One region of the Anaerobacillus sp. MEB173 genome, then DNA from elsewhere that is predicted to be linked to it. Evidence: riboswitches for the same ligand, from Rfam matches in the RefSeq annotation. Region 1 holds a riboswitch; each other region holds the start of a gene.
What was found. A riboswitch is a leader RNA that binds a small molecule or an ion and turns the genes downstream of it on or off. The one in region 1 is predicted to bind S-adenosylmethionine.
Positions count from the first base shown of each region.

Region 1 (4,622 bases):
AAAGTAGCGTAGATATTGGAATACTTTTTCCTGCTCTGGCTCATTGAATACTTCGTGATAGAGTCCTGGCCATTCTTTATACATTTTTTCGTCGATACGTAAATGATTAAACCAGTTTTTAACCTCCTCTTTTTTTACAATTAAATCTTCTCCGCCTTGCAGTACGAGTAATGGTACGTTCGGAAACTTTTCTACATGCTGATGACTAAGTTTCATTGCTTTCGAAAGTTCTGCATACCAGCGAACAGACACTTTTTTAACTAAGAGTGGGTCTTTTAAATCTCTTTGTCGCATCTCTTCACTCCTTGTCCCTGATCCCGGTGGCAGTCCAGAGTTAAAGCGAACAGAAGGAGTTACGATATTTAAAGCTTTAACAAATGCCCCTTTTGCTTTTCCAGGGGGATTCACGAGACCTAAGCAAGGTGACGAAAGGATGGCAGCTTTAATCGCTAATTTTTTTTCCATCAATGTTCTAATCACAGACAATCCACCCATACTGTGTCCTAATAAAAAAATGGGTAATTTGTATTTCTTTGCTTCTTCATACCAACTTTCAATCGTTTCAATATACTGATCAAACGTTTTAATGTGCCCTCTTATTCCTCTTGTTTTCCCTTGCCCTGGCAAATCACCGAGAATCACGTGAAAACCTTCATTTACTAGTTTAGTTTTTAACCATTCATATCGGACATGATATTCACCTGCACCATGAACAATAATAAATACCCCTCTTGGATCATCACTTTCCCACTTCCACATATTTCTATTTTCCCCCTTTAATTACAAACTTCATTCATTGAAAATGTCCAACACTACTCACAATATGTAATTTTTGCTAAACTAATGTAAAACATATAGACAAAAGGATGGATGAAAACATGGTATACCCATATAAAGGAAAAACACCTAAAATTGCTGATAGTGCATTTATCGCTGATTATGTAACGATTACTGGCGATGTAACAATTGGTGAAGAATCAAGCATTTGGTTTAATACTGTTATTCGTGGCGACGTTTCACCAACGATTATTGGAGACCGAGTGAATGTACAAGATAATTCTACCCTACATCAAAGCCCAGCTTACCCGTTAATTTTAGAAGATGATGTGACAGTTGGCCACCAGGTCGTCCTTCATAGCTGCACCATTCGAAAAAATGCCTTAATCGGAATGGGTTCAATCGTATTAGACGGTGCAGAAGTAGGTGAAGGAGCATTTATTGGTGCAGGCAGCCTCGTTCCTCAAGGAATGAAAATACCACCAAATTCGATGGCATTCGGTCGTCCGGCAAAAGTGGTGAGAGATTTAAATGAAGCTGATCTAAAAGATATGGCACGTGTAAGAAGAGAGTATGTTGAGAAGGGACAATATTACAAGTCGCTTCAAAATAAGTAACATCCTCTACTACTTAGTATATGAGTATAGTCATGAAAGTTATTATAAGTTGAATGTTGAAAGTTGAAACAAAAAGCAAAGGCCGGTGACCTTTGCTTTTTGTTATGTTTGTTTCTTCTAAGAGATTACAAACCCTATTAAGTTTTAACTTTCAACTTTTTTCTATGATTAAGACAACGCCTGTTGTTTCAATGCTTCCGCTTTATCAGTACGCTCCCATGGCAAGTCAACATCAGTACGTCCAAAATGGCCGTATGCTGCTGTTTGCTTAAAAATCGGGCGACGCAAGTTCAACATTTTAATAATTCCAGCAGGGCGAAGATCAAAGTTACTGCGGATAACTTCCACTAGAACCTCTTCAGACACTTTGCCTGTTCCAAATGTATCAACTGAAATCGATACAGGCTTCGCAACACCAATCGCATAAGCAAGTTGAACTTCACAACGGTCTGCAAGGCCAGCGGCAACAATATTTTTCGCTACATAACGAGCGGCATATGCTGCTGAACGGTCAACTTTTGTTGCATCCTTACCAGAGAATGCCCCGCCGCCGTGACGAGCGTATCCACCGTACGTATCAACAATAATTTTACGACCTGTAAGTCCTGCATCACCTTGTGGACCACCAATGACAAAACGTCCAGTCGGATTGATAAAATATTTTGTATCTTCATCAATTAACTGTTTAGGTACCACTGGTAGAATAACATGTTCTTTTATATTACGTTGAATTTGCTCAAGCGTAATTTCAGGATGATGTTGCGTTGAAATAACAATTGTATCGATACGCAGCGGTTGCCCATTTTCATCGTACTCTACTGTTACTTGTGTTTTGCCATCAGGTCGTAAGTAAGGAAGAATCTCTTCTTTACGTACTTCTGTTAAACGACGCGCTAATTTATGAGCTAAAGAAATTGGTAATGGCATTAAATCAGGTGTTTGATTATCCGCATAACCAAACATAAGACCTTGGTCACCAGCTCCAATTGCATCAATTTCCGCTTCAGTCATTTGCCCTTCACGTGCTTCTAATGCCCGGTCTACACCTTGAGCTATATCAGGAGATTGCTCATCAATCGAAGTTAATACTGCACACGTTTCATAGTCAAATCCATATTTTGCGCGAGTATAGCCAATACCCTTCACGGTTTCACGAACAATTTTGGGAATATCGACATACGTAGATGTTGAGATTTCTCCAGCTACTAGTACAAGCCCCGTCGTTACAGACGTTTCACAAGCAACACGAGCATTTGGATCATTTGTTAAAATCGCATCGAGGATTGCATCTGAAATTTGATCACAAATTTTATCTGGATGTCCTTCAGTTACTGATTCCGACGTAAATAATCGTCGAGTTTTCATTTCTGCCATTTTATATGTACCTCCCTTGCATATCTATTCATTAGGATATGCCAAAAATTGATACGGTACTCATTTCCCTCACACCTACGTGAGTTAAACGTAAAGACCTTCATTTATATATTAATGCCTTAGTTGTAGTATGCTTCGCCGACATTAAAAAAACCCTTTTCCAATTGGAGGAAAAGGTGTTTACTCGATTGCCTTTCGCCTCTTATCATTCAAGACATCTGTCTTGCAGGTTAGCACCTTTTCACCATCAGGTGTTGGTTGCTGGGTTTCTTCGGGCCTGTCCCTCCACCGACTCGGGATAAGAGTATCCGTTCGCGTCATATCATATCGCAGTTAGAAAAAGATGTCAACTTTTTCTATTTTAGAGTTGGTTAAAAGTTAAAAGTTGATTTTGTGGATTTAGAGGAGGGTATTGTGGTCTTCAAAGCATAGACATAAAAAAGGATCTCGAAAATCGAGATCCTTTAACTTTCAACTTTCAACATCAGTACGGCGTATCATCATGACGGTTTGTTGTCGATTGCTGTTGTGTTTCATTCGGTAACTTTTCCTCAAACTCTCTCGGTTTCACTTGACTATACACACCACTAGCGGTGAGACCAATAACGAGAGCAGTTAGTACTTGATTGCTCCATTCTTGCGGAACAAAGATAATAATGCAAGCAAAGCCTACTGCAAGCAAGGCGCGATATTTTTTATCAATATTAAAAGCATTCCCTACAACTGTAACAAGGGCTGCAACGACGGCTGCTATAGTCGCTAAATCAAACATGCCAAATTCTAACATTAAGATCAGCTCCTCTTTTTCCTAACATATCCTATGCGGCTTTGGCAAAAAATGAAACTATGAAATTGCCAGAAGAAATGTCTGAAATTTACGTTTTTTTATTAAGGTTTAGTAAAAGATTTATTTGGCTTAATTAGTACATTATAATAATGAAGCTATTCATCATAGTTGGTCTTGTTCTGTAATCATTATAAACAAAATGAAAAAAATTGATCATTAGTATAGACTAATTAAAATAATGTGTTATACTATTTTTAAATCAAACAACAAATCGAATGCATATGATAAACATATATAAATTAACTAAGGAAGGGTTTTGTTGCGAATGAGTACTATCAGCTTTGATACTGAATTAGATCATCTTTTAAATGGGAAGAATACAAATTTAAATCTTCCAATATCTCAATTAGTTGAAAAATCTTTAATGAGAAAAGAAGGAAAGCTAACTGCTACTGGAGCCCTTCTTGCAACAACTGGAAAATATACAGGTCGTTCACCTAAAGATAAATTTATAGTAGATGAACTTTCAGTACGCGATAAAATCAATTGGGGTTCCGTTAACCAGCCAATTAGCTCTCAGGTTTTTGAAAATCTATATAAAAAGGTTCTTAACTACTTAAAAGAACGTGATGAAATCTTTGTTACTCAAGCATATGCAGGTGGAGATAAAAACTATCAACTACCAATTCAAGTCATTAATGAGTTTGCTTGGCATAATCTATTTGCTCATCAATTATTTATTCGTCCAACTCAAGAAGAGCTTGAAAATCATAAAGCAGAATTCACAGTTATTTCTGCACCAGGATTTAAAGCAAATCCTGAAATCGATGGAACAAAATCAGAAACATTTATTATTATTTCATTCGAGAAGCGTACGGTTCTTATTGGTGGTACTGAATATGCCGGTGAGATTAAGAAATCGATCTTCTCAATCATGAACTACCTGTTACCAGAGCAAGATATTCTTTCAATGCACTGCTCTGCTAACGTTGGCCACGAAGGTGATGTTGCTTTATTCTTCGGTCTTTCAGGGACAGGTAAAACAACACTTTCTGCTGATCCTAACC
Region 1 is NZ_JBJMAU010000018.1:23,023-27,644, reverse strand. Features, by position in the region: gene ACJ2A9_RS20080 (alpha/beta fold hydrolase) at 1-759, opposite strand, end outside; gene ACJ2A9_RS20075 (gamma carbonic anhydrase) at 879-1,394, shown strand; gene metK (methionine adenosyltransferase) at 1,563-2,759, opposite strand; SAM riboswitch class I at 2,968-3,073, opposite strand; gene ACJ2A9_RS20065 (hypothetical protein) at 3,253-3,555, opposite strand; gene pckA (phosphoenolpyruvate carboxykinase (ATP)) at 3,881-4,622, shown strand, end outside.

Region 2 (4,622 bases), on a different contig from region 1:
ATCCTTGGTGTTATCCCTTATATTGAAAACATAGAACAAACTCTCCAAGATGAACAATACTTGGCCCACTTATTTGCGACGTTTCAGTTAGATAATCTTATGGAGGGGATAAATGATGAATCCACAAGCGCTATTAGAAAGTAGTAAAAGGCATCTATGGCTGCCATTCACACAAATGACCGATTATGAACGAGACCCATTAATCATTGAAAGTGGTGAAGGGATTGTACTTAAAGATATCTATGGTAATGAGTATTTAGATGGTTATTCTTCACTTTGGTTGAATGTCCATGGTCATCAAAAAAAGGAAATTGATGAGGCGATAAAAAAGCAGTTAGATAAAATTGCTCACTCGACGTTACTAGGTGCAGCAAATGTTCCGGCAATCGAACTTGCCGATAAATTAATTGAAATTGCCCCAAACAATTTGCAGAGAGTATTTTATTCTGATTCAGGTGCAACTTCAGTTGAAATTGCAATTAAGATGGCCTATCAATATTGGCAAAATAAAGGACAAACCAAAAAATGCAAATTTGTTTCCTTATCAAACGGATATCACGGTGATACGGTTGGCGCGATTAGTATTGGGGCAATTGATTTGTTTCATCGTATCTACGGGGCATTAATGTTTGAGTCCATAAAAGCTCCATTTCCAATTACCTATCGTAACCCTATCGGAAGTAATGAGGATACGATTAGAGATGAAGCGATATCAGCCTTAAGGAGAATATTTGAAGAGCAGCATGAGGAGATAGCTGCGATTACTGTAGAATCAATGATTCAAGGAGCAAGTGGGATGCACGTCATGCCAAAAGGTTATTTAAAAGGCATTGAAAAGCTATGCCGGGAATTTAACATTTTGCTCATCGTTGATGAAGTGGCAACAGGCTTTGGGCGAACAGGGAAAATGTTTGCAGTTGAGCATGAGGGTGTTCAGCCTGACCTCATGACGATAGCAAAAGGGATAACAGGCGGATATCTTCCAATCGCAGCAACACTAACTACAGAAGATGTCTATAACGAATTTTATGGTGAATATGAGGAATTAAAAACATTCTTCCATGGCCATTCCTATACAGGGAATCAATTAGGATGTGCAGCTGCACTCGCTAATCTTAAAATATATGATGAAGAAAATCTGGTAGAACAGGCGGCAAAAAAAGCTAGACTCATAGAGAGTGAACTAAAGTCATTGACAGAGTTTAAACACGTAGGTGATATTCGTCAGTTAGGTTTAATGTGCGGGATTGAATTGGTTAAAGACCAAGATACTAAGGAAGCCTTTCCTTTTGAAGAAAGAGTAGCATACAAAACGACGTTAGAAATGAGAAAGCAAGGGATGTTAACGAGACCGCTTGGGGACATCATTGTATTTATGCCACCATTAGCTAGTACAGATGAGCAATTACTTACCATGATTGAGATTATGAAAAAAGCAATTGAGGTAACAACGATGGATAAAATGTAAGGGGAAGTATAAATTCCGCTCTTAACTGATATGTTAAAAGCGGAATTTTTTTATCTGAAATTCAAAAAATATCATTTATAGAAGATGAAGTAGACCTATTAACGATGAGAAGCACAAATGTTACAATTGACGGAAAAGTCTGTATAATAGAAATAACCATTAAGTATACTAGGATTTGAAATTAGGTGAGAATGTGAAGGGATTAATAGGTCGCAGAATTATAAAAACAGGCATTTCCGTGTTATTAACAGCCTTAATTTGTTTGTCGCTTAATCTGCCGGCAGAGTTTGCCATTATTGCAGCGATAGTAACGATTGAACCGACAGCATCTGCTTCGATAAAAAAGGGATTTGTCCGTTTTCCGGCGTCAGCAATTGGTGCGGCATGGGCCGTTATTCTCGTTTCATGGTTAGGAGAATCAGTCCTTTCTTATACGTTAGCTGCGTTTTTGACAATTTTCTTTTGTCAGAAGCTTAAGCTTCACGATGGGATTCTTGTAGCAACATTGACAGCTGTTGTCATGGTACCAGATATTGAAGGGGACTACTTATTAACGTTTTTATCGAGACTAGGAACAACTACGATCGGTCTAACAGTTTCATCATTGATAAATTTTTTTATTTTACCACCTAAATTTACGCCGCTAATCAAAGAAAAGCTTTATCCAAATTTCCGTATAGCCGGGGAAGTGTTAGCTGAGACAATGAATGGTATTTTACATATAAAGCAAGCTACTGCCCCTGTACCTACTTCCAAGTACTTAGCGTTAAGACAGGGAACAGAAAAGGTAGGTGAGATCATTTCATTTCAGGAGAGAGAATGGAAGTATCATAAAGTAAAATTAAGTGAATATCGTCACTTTTTATTGTTAAAGAAAAAGAATGCAATTATGCAAAGAATTGTGCTTCATTTAGGAAATTTGCAATACGTAGCTGAGCCAGGTTATTTTTCTGAATCAGAAAAAAAATTAATTATGGAAGTCATCCAATCATTTCAATCGATTCTGAATGATCCTTCTTTTACAATCCCGGGGCGGCATTATGTATTAGTATATGATTTAGACCATCATCTTAAATATGAAGCCAATCAGTTGCGAAACTCTAATGAGTATTTTCACCATTTTACTACAAAAAGGGTTGTTTTTTTTGAGTTACTTTCAATCCATGACTCAATCGAGGAGCTTAATCATTTAGTATCAGGAGAGTAATCTCGGTAAAAATGTTATAAATTGGCGAAATGTTGAAGGGTTAGAAAATAAAAAAATATTTGATAATTCGCGGATATATCAATAATGTAAGCGCTCTCTATTGCGTTAGTGTAAAAAAAACTATATTGACAATGTGTGTACTTGGGTTTATTATCATAATAATAATTTTATAGAATAACTTATCAAGAGCGACTGAGGGACAGGCCCGATGAAGTCCAGCAACCTCCAACGAGATGGGATGGTGCTAACTCCTGCAGAATACTTTATTCTGAAAGATAAGGCTAATTAATTGTACGTGACGATTGAGCCTCTTTTCAGATAAAGAGACTCTTATTTTTTTATATTCAAATAGTTTTTAGGAGGTGTTCCTTTTGATAGAGGTAACGGATTTAGTGAAGGAATATAGAACAAAAAAAGGAACAGTGGTAGGTGTTGATCATGTCTCCTTATCAATAAAAAAAGGAGAGGTATTTGGAATCGTAGGTTACAGTGGTGCAGGAAAGAGCTCGCTATTACGCTGCTTGAATTTACTGGAAAAGCCTACATCTGGTCAAATAAAGATAGATGGGCTTGAACTAACACAGTTAAATAAAAAATCATTAAGAGAAGCGAGACAAAAGATTGGCATGATATTTCAACACTTTTATTTAGTTAGTTCAAAAACAGTCTTTGAAAATATTGCAATTGCCTTAAAGGCGGCTGGTAAACCTAAAGATGAAATAAAAAGTAGAGTTGATGAATTGCTGGACATGGTTGGACTTGCAAGTAAAAGCGATCATTATCCGTCGCAATTAAGCGGTGGTCAAAAGCAGCGGGTGGGCATTGCAAGAGCACTTGCTAATGATCCACAAGTATTGCTTTGTGATGAGGCTACGTCAGCACTTGACCCAACAACAACAAAGTCCATTTTATCTTTATTAAAAAAGATAAATCGTGAATTTGGCTTAACGATCGTTTTAATCACTCATGAGATGGAAGTAGTCAAAGAGATTTGTGATCGTATTGCAGTCATGGAAAATGGAAAAGTCATTGAAGAAGGAAATGTCTATGATTTATTTTCATCACCGCAGCAACCTTTGACGAAGGACTTTATTAACAGCGTTTTACAATTTGATTTACCACAGCATTTAATTGATAACCGTAAAGGAAGTATTGTGAAAGTTCAATTCAAAGGAACGATCGCAGAGGAATCAGTGATTTCTGATATTTTTAAAAATTTCGAAGTTAGTGGAAATATCCTCCATGGAAAGATTGAATATATCAAAGAAGTACCTCTTGGAATTTTTATTATGGAACTAATTGGTGAGCAAGCTGAGGTTAACAGAGCGATTGAAGCGATTCGCAATCGTACTGAAAGTTTGGAGGTGATCGCTCATGATCTTAGAAACGTTAGTTAATCTACTGCCAGAGTTAAATAAAGCCTTTTTAGAAACAGTACTCATGGTAGCCATAGCTCTAAGTGTTGCGGTAATTTTCGGATTACCATTAGGAATTTTACTATTTGTAACAGATCGTGGTCTCTTTTTAGAAAATCCTACGATAAAGAGCACTGTTGGCTTTTTCGTAAACTTAATCCGCTCAATTCCGTTTATTATTTTACTAGTAGCATTACTCCCACTGACACAATTAATCGCGGGGACGACAATTGGACCAAAGGCAGCTTCGGTCTCTTTATCTGTAGCGGCAGTGCCTTTTTTTGCAAGATTAGTTGAATCATCATTAAGGGAAATTGATAAAGGGGTAATTGAAGCTGTCGTTTCAGTTGGTGCAACACCATGGATGATCATTAAAGATGTTCTTCTGCCGGAAGCGCGTCCAGGTCTTATTCAAGGTTTAACAATTACAACTATTAGTTTAGTTGGTTATTCGGCGATGGCAGGTATTGTAGGAGGAGGCGGAATTGGCGATTTAGCCATTCGCTTTGGATATTACCGTTATGATGATACG
Region 2 is NZ_JBJMAU010000002.1:580,336-584,957, reverse strand. Features, by position in the region: gene bioD (dethiobiotin synthase) at 1-144, shown strand, start outside; gene bioA (adenosylmethionine--8-amino-7-oxononanoate transaminase) at 116-1,468, shown strand; gene ACJ2A9_RS07435 (FUSC family protein) at 1,662-2,675, shown strand; SAM riboswitch class I at 2,852-2,957, shown strand; gene ACJ2A9_RS07430 (methionine ABC transporter ATP-binding protein) at 3,047-4,072, shown strand; gene ACJ2A9_RS07425 (methionine ABC transporter permease) at 4,050-4,622, shown strand, end outside.
Region 2: another riboswitch for S-adenosylmethionine. It lies ahead of ACJ2A9_RS07430 (methionine ABC transporter ATP-binding protein); the one in region 1 lies ahead of metK (methionine adenosyltransferase).

Region 3 (4,622 bases), on a different contig from region 1:
TGTGTAGCAGGTGTTCCCAAATCCTTTCCTAGATCACGCATAAAAATATAGGAGATACTCCGTTCCAAATACCGATCCAACTTCCCAGTGACATTCAACCATTTGATGTAACTGTAGTACGTTTTAGAGTCCTGTTTTTCATTTCGTCGTGACAACAATGAAAACAATGAACGACGGCGGATATGCTCTTTTTCCCATGATTTGAAATCGATTGTTAATGTTTCGATATAACTCTTGTCAATGACTTGAGCATAAAGCGCTTTGTAATATTTCGTTGCCTTCTCCTCAGCAAGCTTATAGTAAGCATCTTCGTTTTGTAGTAACTCCTCATTCATACAATTCAGTACCTTTCCTCATGGTCTCTTTTCTCTATTTGTATGCAAGTTGAATCATTCTAAGTCAAAAAGGATTAGCCATCACGGATCAATGCACAATAGGCAAAAACTCACCATGTTCCGTCCATGTCCCGCCTTCTGATAAGGAGGAAAGTCGCTGCATGATGACTTTAGTTTCTTGTTCATCAGCTTGCCAAACTGCACCTTGGTCAATAGTCATTGGGTACACTTTTGCCGACTGTGCACCTTCTTCATCAATTGCTACTTGCAAGACTGCACTTTGTCTGGCAGTCTCTACTGAACTTGTTGTAAAAATAAAATTACCTAAACTGTAGGCAATCAGCTTCCCATTATAATATTCAAGCCCTTGCAACACATGAGGATGAGCACCAATTACCAAATCGACGCCTAAGTCGATCAATGTATGAGCCATTTCCCTGTCAGACGTACGAGGATAGTCCGCTAACTCTTCACCCCAATGCATATAAACTATCGTTATGTCAGATGCATGAACTGCTTGTGAAGCAACATCATATACTCGCTCGACTTGATAACCACTTGCTAAACCAGGCTGATTCTCTCCGGCATACCAAGAAACTGCTGGTAACACTGAACTAAACCCTAGAAAAGAAATCGTCTTTCCTCTGACTGTCACTTGTTTTGCCCTGTATGCTTCAGCTTCGTTCATTCCACCACCTACATAGACAATCCCTTCCTCAGTAAGGTGATGTAATGTATCCGTAAATGCCTCAATTCCGTAATCCAAACTATGATTATTGGCGACAGTAACAAGATCAACTCCTGCCCATTTCATTCCTTTGATAAGGTTAGGATGACTTTGAAACGCATAACTTTTATTTGAAGCTACCCCTTTTTCACTTACAGCTGTTTCAAGGTTAACCATGGCAATGTCACTTTCCTCAAGATATGGTTTTGCCTGTTCCCACGAATATTGATAGCCATACTCTTCTATGTAAGGAGCGACTTTCCCGGCAGCCATCGTATCCCCTGCAAATGAGAATGTAATTGGTAGGGCGGGTTCCTGTTCACTTTCTGTTACAGGTACTGTATCCTGCTCTTTCCGATGATCTTGCTCAGCTGTTTTTTCTTCTTCGGTGCCGTTTGCTGGTGCTTCCACATCATATTCAGTCTCTTCCTCACTATGATTTGTACATGCTGTTATGATTGAAATAAGCACAATTGCAATTACGGTTAAATACCATTTCTTGTTCATAGTTCTCCCCCAAATTGATTAATAGACCAATTTCGACAAAACGATATTTCAAAAAGCGATAGAGTGTACTGATGATGAAATTCAGTTCTGTCATTTAAGATTTCTACTTTTCTGCTTGAATTTACCATATTGATAGATTAGTGTCCAATTGCCGGAAAAGCGCAGGTGCTGGAGCTGGACAATTAAAAAAAGGATACCTCAAAGTAAATCTCTCCTCGATTGTTACAAAACATAGATGCGGCAACATCTATATTTTCGAGGGGATTTTGCTTTGTTTCAAGGCATCCTATACTCTATCTATTATTAAATTCCGCAAGCTAGCGTTCCGTTTTTTTGGAAATACTTCTGATGATATTCTTCTGCTTGATAAAACTCTTTTGCTGGAGAAATTTCAGTCACGATTTTTTTACTGCTTTTCTGATTTAGCTTAGATTTTATCCTCGCTGCTACTTCTAGTTGTTGAAGGTTTTGAAAGAAAATAACAGAACGATATTGCGTTCCTACATCGATACCTTGACGGTTCATTGTAGTCGGATTGTGGCATTCAAAAAATTTTATGACTAGCTCTTCGTACGAAATTTTCCACGGATTGTACCAAATCTCGATAGCCTCAGCATGTCCTGTTGTCCCTGTTTTTACTTCCTCGTATGATGGACTCTCAACATGTCCGCCTGTATACCCTACTCTTGTTTCTTCCACTCCGCGAATCCCTTCAAAAAATGCTTCAACACCCCAAAAACAACCTGCTCCAAATACTGCTTTTTCCATTTATTCTCGCTCCTTTTTTTGAGCGATAAAGCTTCCTTCCATAAGAAAAACCTCTCTAAATAGTAGAGAGGTTATCGTATATGTATACGATCCTCTCATCTCCCAAGGTTACAAACCTTGCAGGAATTAGCACCGTTTAAATCAATCATTGATTTAATGGTTGCCGGGTTTCAAAGGGCCAGTCCCTCCACCACTCTGGATAAGAAGTCTATCGCTAGAATTTTTATTTGTTGTATTGAATTTTATATGATCCATTATTATTTTGCAAGTCTTTTTATATGTGCAAAACTTTTTTTATAAATAATTTCTACAATGTAAGCATTTACAACGACAAAACTTTCATGAACTAATATTCCTATTACACATTTTCAACCCCCACAATAAATACGTCATCCCCTATTTAAACCGCATTCTCAAAGGCTTTAATGGACATGTAGATCGACTTCCTCCCTAATTTATTATTAAAAGTGAGATGAGTAACATTATATTATCGACAATTTCCAAAAAATGAAGTCGAAAAAAAGGCATTGAATCATTGTACATAGTGAGTTAATATAAACATCGTTCAGTGATTGTTACTATTTTACAATCAGAAAAAAATTACGATGAAAACATTTTGAAAGGATGAGTATTGTTGTTAATTACAGAAGTGGTAGCACACAAAGGAACTGAGGAAGCGTTAAAAGAAAAGCAATTTATGGTCAAGGAAATTTTGGAGTCAGAAGAGCTTAGCCATGGTTTACAAAACCCTGATCTTATCATTCTCTATGAAAAGGTAGAATGGAGAAAAATTGTTTTTCTAAAAGAAACAAATGGTATTGTCGAAAATAAAGTGAAAACTGAAGAGTTTGTTAAAATTATTAAAAATGAAAAAAACTCCTCCTCATCAAAATGTCTTAAAGTATACTTATTAAGCGAAGAACAAACACTGAATTCGGTTATTAAGGAAATTCAACGTAATTATTAATTTTTTTACTCGTGCACCTAAGACAACAAACATCAATTGATACGATACTCAACGGGAATGTCTCACTAGTGACAGCTCTCCTCAAATACATCACTATGCTGTACGGCTGATATGGTGGTTTGAGGGACTGCACTAATAAGGCATTCCCTTCTTAGATACAATAACCTCCCTATTCTTCAAAAACTTCTAAATTATTTTAAAACTACCCACAAATTGTTCCCGAGCTTTATCCAATGATCAAGTTGGCATGTTGCTGCAAATTTATTGACATTGACCAACGGGTCAGATAGTATGTAGGAAATATTTTTCTACAGAGGAGTATAAATTTGTGTCGATTAGAGTCATGATTTTTCTTTTCATTTATTTTATTCTAAGCTTTTATGTTGCCTACAATGGCTGGGCATGGTTAAAAAAAGTCTATGGATTTCGCTATAAAAAAACATATTTTCTCGTCATGTTTTTTATTTCAATTTCATTTTTCCTTACGCGGATGATCGTCGTTCCTGGTCTTAGTTGGGTCGCATACGGTTGGCTTGTGATGTTTGCTTATGGACTTGTCCTTTTTCCTGTTATGAATTTGATTTACTTTTTGACGAAAAAAAGAGCGATAAAGTGGTTAGGATTTGGCGTTCTTTCCTTTTATTTGTTCGTTTTTATCTATGGTTCTTACAATATGTGGAACCCTGTTGTCGTGAGTTACGATATCGAAATCGAAAAAGAGACAGAGCTTGATGAGTTAAAAGTCCTGTTAATTTCTGATATTCATTTAAGCGAAACGATCGGCAACCGTTTTTTAAACAAGTTGATCAATCTCTCAAATGAAGTTGAACCAGATATCATCTTTTTAGCTGGTGATGTGATTGACAATAGTATCGAACCGTACTTGAAACATAATATGGGAGAAATTCTTTCTGGATTACATGCCCCGATGGGTGTATATGCCGTGTTAGGAAATCATGAGTATTATGGCGGTGATATTCCAATCTTCATGGACGAAATGAATGACATAAATGTAGATGTATTAGTTGATGAGGTAACGAGTGTAGAAGACCTTTTTTACATCGTTGGTCGAAAGGATTATTCGGTTCGTGACAGAGAGAACATTGCTGATCTCACCATAGATCTAAATCAGGACATGCCAGTCTTTTTAATCGATCATCAACCGAGACAATATGACGAAGTTGCCGCTGCCGGCGTGGACTTGATGGTCTCTGGGCATACGCACAAAGGTCAATTGTTTCCAGCAAATTTAATTACAAAATCAATGTATGAAAATCATCACGGGCACCTGCAGAAAGAGCAACTCCACACGATTGTT
Region 3 is NZ_JBJMAU010000001.1:133,670-138,291, reverse strand. Features, by position in the region: gene ACJ2A9_RS00645 (polyprenyl synthetase family protein) at 1-335, opposite strand, end outside; gene ACJ2A9_RS00640 (CapA family protein) at 424-1,569, opposite strand; gene msrA (peptide-methionine (S)-S-oxide reductase MsrA) at 1,873-2,337, opposite strand; SAM riboswitch class I at 2,430-2,543, opposite strand; gene ACJ2A9_RS00630 (hypothetical protein) at 2,972-3,304, shown strand; gene ACJ2A9_RS00625 (metallophosphoesterase) at 3,633-4,622, shown strand, end outside.
Region 3: another riboswitch for S-adenosylmethionine. It lies ahead of msrA (peptide-methionine (S)-S-oxide reductase MsrA); the one in region 1 lies ahead of metK (methionine adenosyltransferase).